Regions from separate parts of the Variovorax sp. 10N412 genome, predicted to be linked through region 1. Evidence: riboswitches for the same ligand, from Rfam matches in the RefSeq annotation. Region 1 holds a riboswitch; the other holds the start of a gene.
What was found. A riboswitch is a leader RNA that binds a small molecule or an ion and turns the genes downstream of it on or off. The one in region 1 is predicted to bind cobalamin.

Region 2: it holds a riboswitch for cobalamin, as region 1 does, so the genes downstream of both, AC1DJH_RS00525 (TonB-dependent receptor domain-containing protein) here and AC1DJH_RS09270 (TonB-dependent receptor) in region 1, are expected to answer to the same signal.

What each region holds. Positions count from the first base shown of each region.
Region 1 is NZ_JBFTIO010000002.1:775,906-781,782, forward strand. Features, by position in the region: gene AC1DJH_RS09260 (energy-coupling factor ABC transporter permease) at 1-368, opposite strand, end outside; gene AC1DJH_RS09265 (PepSY domain-containing protein) at 416-1,951, opposite strand; gene AC1DJH_RS09270 (TonB-dependent receptor) at 1,972-4,197, opposite strand; cobalamin riboswitch at 4,327-4,603, opposite strand; gene AC1DJH_RS09275 (hypothetical protein) at 4,641-4,886, opposite strand; gene AC1DJH_RS09280 (hypothetical protein) at 5,049-5,453, shown strand; gene AC1DJH_RS09285 (cation:proton antiporter domain-containing protein) at 5,480-5,877, opposite strand, start outside.
Region 2 is NZ_JBFTIO010000001.1:107,358-113,234, reverse strand. Features, by position in the region: gene AC1DJH_RS00555 (AraC-like ligand-binding domain-containing protein) at 1-106, shown strand, start outside; gene AC1DJH_RS00550 (universal stress protein) at 144-569, opposite strand; gene AC1DJH_RS00545 (sulfite exporter TauE/SafE family protein) at 669-1,496, opposite strand; gene AC1DJH_RS00540 (cell division protein ZapA) at 1,790-2,122, opposite strand; gene AC1DJH_RS00535 (DUF904 domain-containing protein) at 2,119-2,343, opposite strand; gene AC1DJH_RS00530 (ClcB-like voltage-gated chloride channel protein) at 2,447-4,165, opposite strand; cobalamin riboswitch at 4,224-4,484, shown strand; gene AC1DJH_RS00525 (TonB-dependent receptor domain-containing protein) at 4,577-5,877, shown strand, end outside.

The sequences.
Region 1 (5,877 bases):
AACAGGGGCACCAGCAAGGTGGTGACGTTCATGCCGAACTGGGGAATGTCCTGCGGCTCGAAGAACAGGCCCTGGATGAGCAGGCCGCCCGCCAGGCCGATGGCCGCAGGCGCCAGGCCGAAGACCAGCAGCAGCGTCGTGCCGAGGATCAGGTGCACCTCCGACACACCCACCGGGTGGTGCGGCAGCACCTCGAAGAAGCAGAACACCAGCGCCACGGCAATGGCCGAGCGCAGCACCAGGGCGGCGGGCCCGTCCTTCATGAGGGTGTCGAAGGCCACCTTGCCTGTGTAGGCCAGCGCGGCGGCGGCCGTCGCGTAGCTGAGAAAAATCTTGGATCCGTCAACGAGACCTGGTTCGATGTGCATCGAGCACCTCCTGAAAATGCACCGCAGTGCGAAAGTTGATTGTTGGTTCAGGGGCTGGCTTGCGCAAGCCCCTTCGAGGCAGTCGTCCGCCCCGGCTTGCGCCGCAGCCGGCGCCAGCCGATCACCACGCCGCTGGCCGAGGCCACCGCGCCGATGATGGACAGCAGCCACATAACGAAGTCCCAGGCCGGCCGGTACTGGATGAGCCAGGGAAAGTCGAGACTGTGCGCGGCGTTGAACAGCCAGCGCCGCAGGCGCGAACTGCTGTCGTTGCTGCCCGCGACCTGGCCGCTGGCGGCGTCCACGTAGACCCAGGTGCGCGCCGGGTCGTCGAATTGCAGGCGCCACACGGGCAGCACGCGCTCACGGTGGTGGCCGTACCAGTGGAAGTCTTCGCGGGTCTGCAGCACGGCCTGCGTCACGGCGGCGCCGGGCCGCAGGCGGGCGGCGGCATGCAGGATGTCTGGCTTGCCGATGGCGGCCGGCGCGCCGCTGGCGGCGTCGACCACGCGCACGCGCGCCTTGGCGTCGCGCAACTGCAGCAGCGGCTTGCCGTAGAACCACAGCAACACGGCCTCGCGCGGGGCGCTCTCGTCCTCGCCTGAGGGCAACGAGGCCGGCGGCCAAGGAAACGGCGCCGCACCGGCCCCGGTATAGCGCGCCATGGCGGCCGCGTCGAGCGGCCCGCGCTGGAACCAGCCGTTGGGGTTCATCGAGAGCCAGCCGCTGATGATCCACGTCAGCACGAAGAAACCGCCGATCAGCCCGGCGATGTGGTGCCAGGCCATCCAGCCCGCGTAAGGCGTGACCACCCCGTTGCGGAACCTGCGCCGCACACGCACCCGCAGGATGCCGATGACCATGCCCGTCACGGCCGAGACGATGCACGCCGCCGACAGCCACACCACCACGTCGTGCCACAGCGGCGGATCGGCGCGCAGCGGAGTGAAGTAGATCCAGTGCGGCACCGAGCCCAGCCAGTTCCAGAAGCGCTCCGGGCGCGTGGTGTCGCGCACCACCTCGCCGTTGCGCTGAGACACGTACAGCTCGGTGCCGGCCGCGTCGTTCACCTCGATGCGGTGCAGCGGACGCAGCGGGTTCAGGCCCTGCGGCACGGTCCACTGGTCGCGCTCCAGCGTCTCGGCCCAGCGCGCACCGGCATGGCCGGAGAAGGCGCGTGCGATGGCCTCGGCCTGCGCGGCATCGACCGGGCCGTGCACATGGCCATCGCGCGCCGACACGGTGTGCCGGCCGCCGCGCGCATCGACGATGCGCCAGACCGGCCCGGCGTCGCTGCCGCCCTGCATCTCCAGCCCCATGCGCCGCGGGGGCTGCGCGCGCACGTCCTGCGGCAGCGCCTGCAGCGCTGCTGCGGGCGATACCTGCGCCTGCCCGAAGCGCAACGGTGCGAGCCCTGCCAGCCGTTCCTGGTCCGTGAGGTTGGGGTACCCCACGTACATCATCACCACGCCCGAGGCGAACCACATGACGAACAGCAGGCAGCCGCCGATGCCCAGCCACCGGTGCGTCCAGTAGAGCCAGTGCCGCACGCGCGGCCAGGCGCGGCGCCATGCGGAGGTCATGCCGGAATTCATGCCGGGGTTCAGAAGTCGACCAGCGCCGACAGCTCGAACGAGCGCGGCCGGCCCAGCAGCCACTGGTTGCCGCCGTTCGAGAACGACACCGGGTACTTGCGGTCGGCGAGGTTGTAGGCCCGCAGCGCCAGCTTGAGCGACGGGTTCGCCTGCCAGCTCACCGAGGCGTCGGCCACGGTGTACGAACCGATCCTGCGCGTGTTGGCCGCATCGACCTGGCGCGGGCCGACGTAGCGCACACCGAAGGCGGCCTCCCACTGCGGCAGGAAGCGCCAGCCGAGCCACAGGTTGGCCGCCTCTTCGGGCACGCCGTTGGGCGTGTTGCCCGCGCGCGAGACCAGGCGGCCGTTCACGACCTCGTTGAAGTCCTCATAACGCGCGCGCAGCTTGGCCATGTTGGCTTCGAGCCGCAGCGTGGAGGTGAGCGCCAGGTCGAGCGTGGCCTCCAGGCCCTCGGACGACTGCTGGCCGACCTGCTGCGTCTTGTTCGGGTCGTTGGCGTCGCGCGAGAGCAGCTTGTTCTTCTCGATGCGGTAGGCCGCCACGGTCCAGGCGCCGCGGCTGTCGGCCAGCTGGCGCTTGTAGCCGACCTCCACCTGCCTGCCGGTGCTCAACTCGAAGGGCACCTGCGCGGCCGAGGTGCTGATCAGCGAAGTGAGCGGGTCGGCCGCGCGCGCCAACTGCGCGTAGTACGACTGCGACGCATCGGGCGCGTACACCACGCCGAGGCGGCCGGTGGCGTACTCGAAGGTCTTGCCCAGGTTGTTGGCGGCGTTCTGCAGGTCGGTGCGCGCCACCTTGGCGTGGTCCCAGCGCAGGCTGCCCACCACCGACCATTGCTCGTTGAAGGCCAGCTTGTCTTCGGTGAAGAAGGCGTAGGTGTCGGTCTTGGTCTTGTAGCGCGGCGTGTAGGCCACGGGCGAGGCGTAGTAGCCGGGGTTGAACACGAACGGGTCGATCACCGAGCGCCCGCCGTAAGGCGAGTCGTTGCTGTGCTGGAAGTCGATGCGGTTCACGTCGAAGCCCGCCAGCACCTGGTTGGCCAGCCCGAACACGCTGTGCTTGAAGGTCGCGTCGGTGCGGTTGCCGATCTGCTCCTGGTCGTGGCCGATCTCCAGGTAGTCGCCGCGCGTCACGCGGCGCGTGGTGGCGTTGAAGGTGTAGGTCTCGCTGTTGCGCCAGTGGCGCTTGCTCTCCAGGCGGTAGAGCTGGTTGCGCACGGTGACGGCGCCGTTCGGCGTCCACTGCGCGTCGAGCCGGGTCCACTTGTCGCGGTACTTGATTTCGGCGTCGTCCAGGTTGTAGTTCTGGCGCAGGGTCTGGCTGTTCAGGCGGCCGTCGATCAACGGCACGCCGTAGTAGCGCTGCGGGGTCTGGCGGCCTTCGTCGTGCGAGAGCGTGAACTGCAGCTGCGGCGACACGTCCAGGCGCACGGCCGCGCCCACGGCCAGGCTCTCGGCCTCGCCGCGCTGCATGAAGCCGTCGGTGGTGCGGTGGCTGATGTCGAAGCGGTACGACAGCTTGTCGTTGATGGCCCCCCCGCTGCCGAAGGCCGCCTGGCGGGTGGCGTCGGAGCCCAGCGTGAGCAGCGCCTCGTTCCGGATGGGGCCGCGCGTGGGCTTCTTGGGCACCACGTTGATGGCGCCGCCGATGGCGCCTTCGCCGTACATCACCGAGGCCGCGCCGCGCAGCACTTCGATGCGGTCGACCGACCAGGTGTCGAACGGAAAGGTGACGGTGCCGGCGCCCGCATACAGGCGCGTGCCGTCGAACAGCTGCATCACCGAGCCGTGGCCCGTGAAGCCGCGCGCCGCCATCGCGGTGCCGCCGTTGCCGGGTCCGGGCGAGCCGGTGATGCCGGTGGCACGGGTGGCCGCGTCGACGACCGACACGTCGCCGCGCGCGCGGATGGTGTCGCCCGTCAGCACCTCGATGCTGGCCGGCGTTTCCAGCGGCGTGAGCCCGAGCCGGCTGCCGGTGGACGTGGGCTCGTCGATGGCCAGCGGGGATTGCCGGTCGGCCTCGATCCGTACCGGGTTCAGGGATTGGCTCTGGCTGGCGTCGGCCGATTCAGCCGGCTGCGCAAGGGAAACGCAAGGCCCGAAGGCCAGACCCAACCCCAGTGACAGGCCTGACAGGCCTGACAGGCCTGAAAGACCCGACAGCCGCGCCCGACGAAACGGCACGCGCGTACCCATGCCCGGGCGACTTCGCGCCCGTGTTGCTCGACTCATTTAGCTTCTCCTCCGGCCTGCGTCCCCGCAGGCTCACGACCGATGAAGGACGCGACGGGAGAGGCGAAAGGGCTGCCACGGTGAGCGCAAGCGCGAAGCGGCAGGCCCGGACACGCACTCCCGCTGCGTCCGAAGGCGGTTGCGAAGGCCGGTATCCGGGCTCGCGGAGCGCCGCTGTGTGCCGAATGGAGCACACGACGACCGAAACCCTCGCCTTCCCACGCCGAAGCGCAGTGACTGCCGAGCCTTCAAGAAAGAGGCTCGCGCGTGAGGATTTCCAGATCCGCTGACCGTTGCGGGGGCAGCGCAGGCTTTGACGCGTCTTCAACGACGCGGCGCACCTGCTTCCCGTTTAACCCCAGGGCCATGCGACATGGACCCGGGGCACCTTCGAACCGTGGTTGGGTGCAGTTATAAAAAGTTAACGCACCGAACCGGCGGGATTATAGGGAGCCGGGCGTGCCGTCGGGCCCGAACAGCCGCCGCATCATGGCCACGCCGGCCGCCAGCGCGTTCGAGTAGCTCGAATATGGCCGGAGCGCCGCTTCGAGGGGCAGATACACATGGGTGCGCTCGCCCGGCGCGCCGGTCACCTCGGCGGGGTCGTCCGCAGCTTCCATCAGCAGCCAATAGAACTCGCCGACCTCCAGCTCGTGGATGGTGAGCGCGATGTTCCTGGGCGAGGGCATTGGGCGGTATGAAAAGGGGCTGAGTGTTGAATGCCTGGAGGACGCGAGCCGTTGACAGCTCCCGGGCTTCTCCTACAGAGCACACCGGTGGGTCGGCCTACTGTTTTACATGCAACCCGTCAGCGGGTCCTTGTTCTTTGCAAAACCTTCCCAGGAGGCGACATGAAACCCTTCAGCCTTGACCCGAGCATGCGGGCGACCATCGGCGGCGCGTTCTATCCCACGGGCTACTCGATGGTGATGTTCGCCAAGCTGGAAGACGCCAGCCGCGTCGGCCAGCAACTGATCGACAACGGCATGAGCGGCGACGACATCTTTCTGCTGCCGCCGCAGGCCGTGCTGTCGCAGATCACGCCGACCGTGGAGCTCGCCGATGACCCGTTGCCCTCCGCCGGCACCGAAGGCGCCACGGTGCGCGCGTATACCAAGCTTGCGCAGGAAGGCCATGCCGCGCTGCTGGTCAAGACCGACGACCGCGAAACCGCCGACAAGCTGATGGAGGCGGTGCGCACCGTGCCCTATGCCATGGCGCAGCGCTACCGCACCCTGGTCATCGAAGACCTCTGAACCCGGCGCGCGGGTGGGCGTGAGCCTCAGCCCGGCACGGCCATCGACACGGCGCGCTGGACCACGTCACGGGCCATGGCCTGTGCCAGTTCGTGTTCGCCGAGGAACACGGTGGCCGAGGTTTCCTGCGTGAGCAGGCGTGCCTCCTGCTCGTTGTGACTGCGGATCACGGTCTGGATCGTGGGGTTGAGCGTGCGCGCGGTTTCCATCATCTGGCGCACGTTGATGGCGTCGGGCGTGGCCACCACCAGTACCCGGGCGCGCGCAATGTGCGCCTGGATCAGCACCGCCGGATCGGCCGCATCGCCCCACACGGCCGGGGTGCCGGCCTCGCGCAGTTTTTCGACCAGCTCGCGGTTCTGCTCGGCCACCACGTAGGGAATGTCGTGCGCGTCGAGTTCCTGCGCAATGCGCCGGCCGACCC
Region 2 (5,877 bases), on a different contig from region 1:
CATTGCCTATGGCCGCGGCTTCAACGATGCGGCGCATTTCAGCCGCGCATTCCGCGAGCGCTTCGGCTGCTCGCCGCGCGAATGGCGGCAGCAGCGGGTGCAATAGCCGGGCGCAATGGCCGGGTGCAAGCCGGCTGCGCCTGCTACTGGACCAGCAGCACCGGCCTGTCCGTCTCCGAGATCACCTTGGTCGCCACCGACCCCATCAACGCGCGGCCAAGGAGACCGTGGCCGTGCGTGCCCAGCACGATCAGCCCGGCCTGCGCCTCGGTGGCCGACTTCAGGATTTCTTCCGCCACATGGCCGTGGCGCGAATCGACGGTGTAGTTGCCCACGCCCTTCTCGGCGAACAGCGCCTTCACCGGGTCGAGCACCTTGGCGCTTTCCTCGGCGTAGTAGCCGGTGACCAGGTCCTTGCTCAGGTGGCGCGTGACGTTGCCCGAGATGCCGGTGCACACGTGCACCACCACGAGCGCGTGACCGTCCACGAACATGGCGCGATTGTTGAAGAGGTAGGCCAGGGCCTTCTGCGTGAAGGTGCTGCCGTCGACGGCGATGAGGATTTTCATGCGTTCCTTATACGGCGCGCCCTGTGGCGCCGCAACGAGTCGCACCTTCTGCCGAAGGGCCTTGGAGGCCGCTGCCGGGCTTGCGGGTTCAGGCCCGCATCAACCGTGCAGGCCCTTCCAGAGCATGTACGCCGCCAGCAGGTACAGGATGGTCGCGAACACGCGCTTGAGCTTCTTCACGGGAAGGCTGTGCGCCGCCTTGGCGCCCAGCGGCGCGGTGAACACGCTGCACGCGGCAATCACCGCCAGCGCCGGCAGCCAGATGTAGCCGAAGGAGCCGGCCGGCAAGCCTTCGACCGAATGGCCGGCGATGACGTAGCCCAGCACGTTCGCCACCGCGATCGGAAAGCCCAGCGCCGCGCTGGTCGCCACCGCGTTGTGGATGGCCACGTTGCACCAGGTCATGAACGGCACGCTGATGAAGCCGCCGCCCGCGCCCACCAGGCCCGAGATGAAGCCGATGGCGCCGCCGGCCGCCAACTGGCCGCCGGTGCCCGGCATCTGCCGCGTCGGCTTGGGCTTCTTGTCGAGGAACATCTGCGTGGCCGAGAAGCCCACGAACAGCGCGAAGAAGATGGCAAGCGCCGTGCCCTTGAGCAGCGCGAACACGCCCAGGCTGCCCACGAGGCTGCCGATGACGATGCCGGGCGACAGCCGCTTCACGATGTCCCAGCGCACCGCGCCGCGCTTGTGGTGCGCGCGCACGCTCGACACCGAGGTGAAGATGATCGTGGCCATCGAGGTGGCGATGGCCATCTTCACCGCCAGGTCGGCCGGCACGCCGCGCTGGCCCATGATGATCGTGATGAACGGCACCATCAGCATGCCGCCGCCGATGCCCAGCAGGCCCGCGAGGAAACCGGTGCCCAGGCCGAGCGCGGCGAGTTCGGCGATGAGCAGGGGGTCGAGCAGGGCGGCGAGGTTCACGGGGAAGTCAGGAAGGAAGATGCTGCGGCAAAAAGCAGCGGCCCCGTGCAACTGGTGCAGGGGGCCGCGGCGGGAAAAGGTGTCTGCAGATGGTGTGCCGGACCCGCATCCTGAACCAGGGTTCAGGTGGGCGAGGGCAGCAAGACTTCGGGTTCATCTGACGCGAGATGATCACACCCGTCAAGCGATGTACCAAGCCCGGCTCCGGAGAGCATTGGAACAAGGAAATATTAAGCCCGACACGTCTGCAGACAAGGCGGATTTTACGCCCCGTCTGCGTCCGCGGCGCTCATTCAGAGCAAATGTCCATCGCCGGCCAGGGCTTGATCGAGTCTTTGAATGAGCTGCGCGGACTTGGGGTCGGCCTCGCCGCTGGCCGACGCGTCGTCGGACCTTGCGGCGGCGGGAGCGGGCGCGGCGGGCTGCTGCTGCGCGGCCAGGTCGAACGCCAGGTTCAGCGAGGCCAGCACGGCGATGCGGTCGCGGGCCTTGACTTTTCCTGCATCGCGGATCTTGCACATGGCCGCGTCCACGCGTTCGACGGCTTCGCGCAACTGCGCTTCGCCGCCATCGGGACAGCCGAGCAAATAGCTCTGGCCCATGATCTGTACTTCAATCTGCTTCATGCGGGGGAGTCTTGGGAAGGTGGTTCAGCCGGCAACCGCTCGAGCAGGGCGTCCAGTCGTGTGCGGGCCGCGGCCAGCCGAGACTTCAGGGCATCGCGTTCGCGCGTGAGCGCATCGACCTGTTCCTGCAACAGCGCATTGGTGCGCTGCACCTCTTCGTGACGCACAAGCAGGCGTTCGACGCGCTCGGCGATCTGGTCGATGGGGCTGGAAGCGGGCATGGTTGGCGATTGTAGTTTCCCGGGAAAGCGGTCCTGCCGAGGCTGGGCGCGGTGCCCGGCGTGGTCGCGATTCTGCGGCTTCGCAGCCCGCCGATCAAACCTTTCATGGCTCGCTCAGGCGCACGTAGGTGGCCAGCAACGCGCTCTTGGCGGCCACGCCCAGCAGCACCGGGTTGGCGGTGCTTTCGATCACCGGCAGCCGTTCGCCCAGGTGGTCGAGAAAGCGCTGCAGCGCCTCGCCCAGCCCGGTGTCGGCGGTGATCGGCCGGATGGCTTGCGACAGCAGGGCGCCCGCGGTCGTCTCGGTGGGCGCAGTGCCCAGCGCCGCGAGCGGCACCACGCCGAGGTAGCGGTTGTCCCCATCGACCACGTACAGGTACTTCACCGGGTGCTGCAGGAAGATCCTGCTCATCGCCTCGCGGTCGGCGCCGGGGCCCACCACCGTTTCGGCCGGCTGCACCAGGTCGCGCATGTGCAGCCCGCGCAGGCGCAGCTGCGTGTCGCGCTGTTCGTTGCGCCGCAGCGTGATCTCGTACATGGAGCCCGCATTGGCCGAGCGCGCCACGAAATACGCGATGACGCTGGCGGCCATGAGCGGCAGCATGACCTGGTAGCTCAGCGTCATCTCGAAGATCATCAGGATCGCCATCAGCGGCGCCTGCGTGGCGCCCGCCAGGAACGCACCCATGCCGACGATGGCATAGGCGAAGGGCGCCGACGTGGCCGCCGGCCACAGCGCCTGCACCCCCTGGCCGAACAGCGCACCGACCATGCAGCCGAAGAACAGCGCCGGCGTGAACACGCCGCCCACCGCGCCCGAGCCGGCGGTGGCCAGCGTGGCGGCTGCCTTGGCGAGCAGCACCAGGGCGATGAAAGTCCACGGCCACGGCGTGTGCAGCACCGCGTTGACCACGCTGTAGCCGTTGCCCCACACCTCGGGTACCGGCACCGAGATCGCGCCCATCAGCAGGCCGCCCAGCGCCAGCCGCCAGGGCAGCGCCAGCGGCAGCCGCGAGAACAGCGCCCGGCTGCCCTGCAGCGCGCGCAGGAAGCCGATGGCCGCGAAGCCCAGCAGCACGCCGAGAACGCAGAACAGCACGACCTCGGTGCCGTGGATCTCCGGGAACGCCGGCATCCGGTAAGGCGGCTGGTAGCCGGGCAGCGCCCGCATGGCGACGTTGGCGACCACCGAGGCGATGATGATCGGCCCCACGCTTTCCATCGCGATGGAGCCCAGCACGATCTCGGCGACGAAGAAGGCGCCCGCGATGGGCGCGTTGTAGGCGGCGGTCAGGCCTGCCGCCGCCCCGCAGGCCACCAGCAGCCGCAGCCGCTCGACCGGAAAGCGGAACACCCGGCCCTGCAGCGACGCCGCCAGCGCCGCGAGCTGCACCATCGAGCCTTCGCGCCCGATGGAGCCGCCGCTGCCGATGCTCACCAGCGACGACGCGCTGCGCACGAGCGTCTGCGCCACCGGAATGCGCCCGTCGCCCAGCACGATGGCTTCCATGTAGTCGGAGGTGGCGCTGCGCGAAGCGATGCGTCCGGCCCACACCAGCAGCAACCCCGCCACCAGCCCGCCGAGCGTGGGGCAGGCGACGCGCGCCCACCACGGCAGGCCTTTCGCCATGGCCACCAGCCCGTTGCCGGGGCCGAGCACCAGGTGCTCGAAGTGGTAGAGCGCCGCGCGGAAGAGTTCGGTCGCCAGCGTGCCGAGCAGCCCGGCCACGATGGCCCACAGCAGCATCGATTGCCAGCCGGAAACACCCAGCAGACGCTGCAGCGCCGAACGAAGATTCAGGAATACCGAGGCGGGCCGCATATGGCGACCGATGTTAGCGGTGGGCGCAACTTTCGACTTAAGGAAGAGCCCGCAGGGCCTAAAATGCCGCCCGTTGGTGCCTGCGGCCTGGTTCACATGCCGCGGTTCAACGGGAAGCAGGAGTGGAAGCCCCCCGACCTCGCGCAGGTCGGTCCAAGGCCGAAGCCGCCTGCGCTGCCCCCGCAACGGTCAAGCAGACGGCGCCGCAAGGCGCCAACCCCTTTCCATCCAAGCCACTGGGCGCCCTGAAACAGGTGCCTGGGAAGGCGGTGGGGGTTGTTCTGCCAGCCCGGATACCGGCCAACAAGGCGGCTGCCGCATGCGTGAACGATCCACGCAGGGGCAGCCATGGCGCCCATGGCGCCGGCGGGGAGGCCGGCGAGGGGTATAGACGTTCGTTCGGTCCATTCAATGATTTCCCACGTTTGCTTTTCCAGTGGCCGCGCGCCTGCGCGCCGTCTTCGTTTCGCCTGCCTGCAACTGCCTCTGGGCGTGGCGCTGGCGTCCGCCTTCGGCGGCCTCGCCCATGCCCAGGAAGCCCCGGCCCTGAGCGAAACGGTGGTCACGGCCAACCGCACGCCGCAGGCGCTGTCCGAACTGGTGGGCGACGTGTCCATCGTCGACCGCCAGGCCATCGAGCGCAGCGGCGCGACCGGCGTGGCCGACGTGCTCGCGCGCCTGCCCGGCATCGAGATCTCGCGCAACGGCGGCGTGGGCAATACCACCAGCCTGTTCATCCGCGGCGCCGAAACGCGCTTCACGGCCGTGTACCTCGATGGCGTGCGCATCGACTCGCAATCCACCGGCGGCGCCGGCTGGGAAGGCATTCCGCTGTCGCAGATCGACCGCATCGAAGTGCTGCGCGGCCCGGCCGCCGCGGTGTACGGCTCGGACGCGGTGGGCGGCGTGATCCAGCTCTTCACCCGGCGCGGCGAAGAGGGCGTGCGGCCCTACGCGGGCATCGGCTTCGGCAGCAAGGGGCTGCGCAAGATCGAAGGCGGCGTGAGCGGCAAGTCGGGCCTGCTCGACTACGCGTTCGGCGTGGAGCACGAGGAAAGCAAGGGCTTCAACGTGCAGCCGGTCGACAAGCGCACCCCCAGCAAGGACGGCTTCACCAGCCCCGACCGCGACGGCTACCGCAGCACCTCGGGCAACCTGAAACTGGGCCTGCAGATCACGCCCGACCAGCGCCTGGACGCCACGCTGCTCAGCAGCGACATCACGGCCGGCTACGACGCCACGGTGTCGTACCGCAGCCGGCTGCCCATCACCTTCGCCAACGACCAGGCGAACAACACGCTGCGCACTGCCGGGCTGACCTGGTCGGCCAAGTGGAACGACGTCTACAGCACCCGCGTGCAGGTGACCGACTCGCAAACCGTCTACAAGACGCAGCCGTCGTTCTACCGCACCGAAACCAAGCTGCGCGGCTACCTGTTCCAGAACGAGTTCCGCTTCGGCCCGCACCTGCTGAGCGCCACCTTCGAACGCCGCGAAGACGCGCTCGAAAACGCGCCCACCACCTCGTCCAAGCTGCTGTCGCGCGACCGCGCGCAGGACGCCATTTCGCTGGGCTACGGTTTCGTGCAAGGCCCGCACTCGCTGCAGCTGCACGTGCGCCACGACAAGGACAGCGAGTTCGGCGGCAAGACCACCGGCAGCGCGGCCTACGGCTTTGCCATCACGCCGGCGCTGCGCTTCACCGCCTCGGC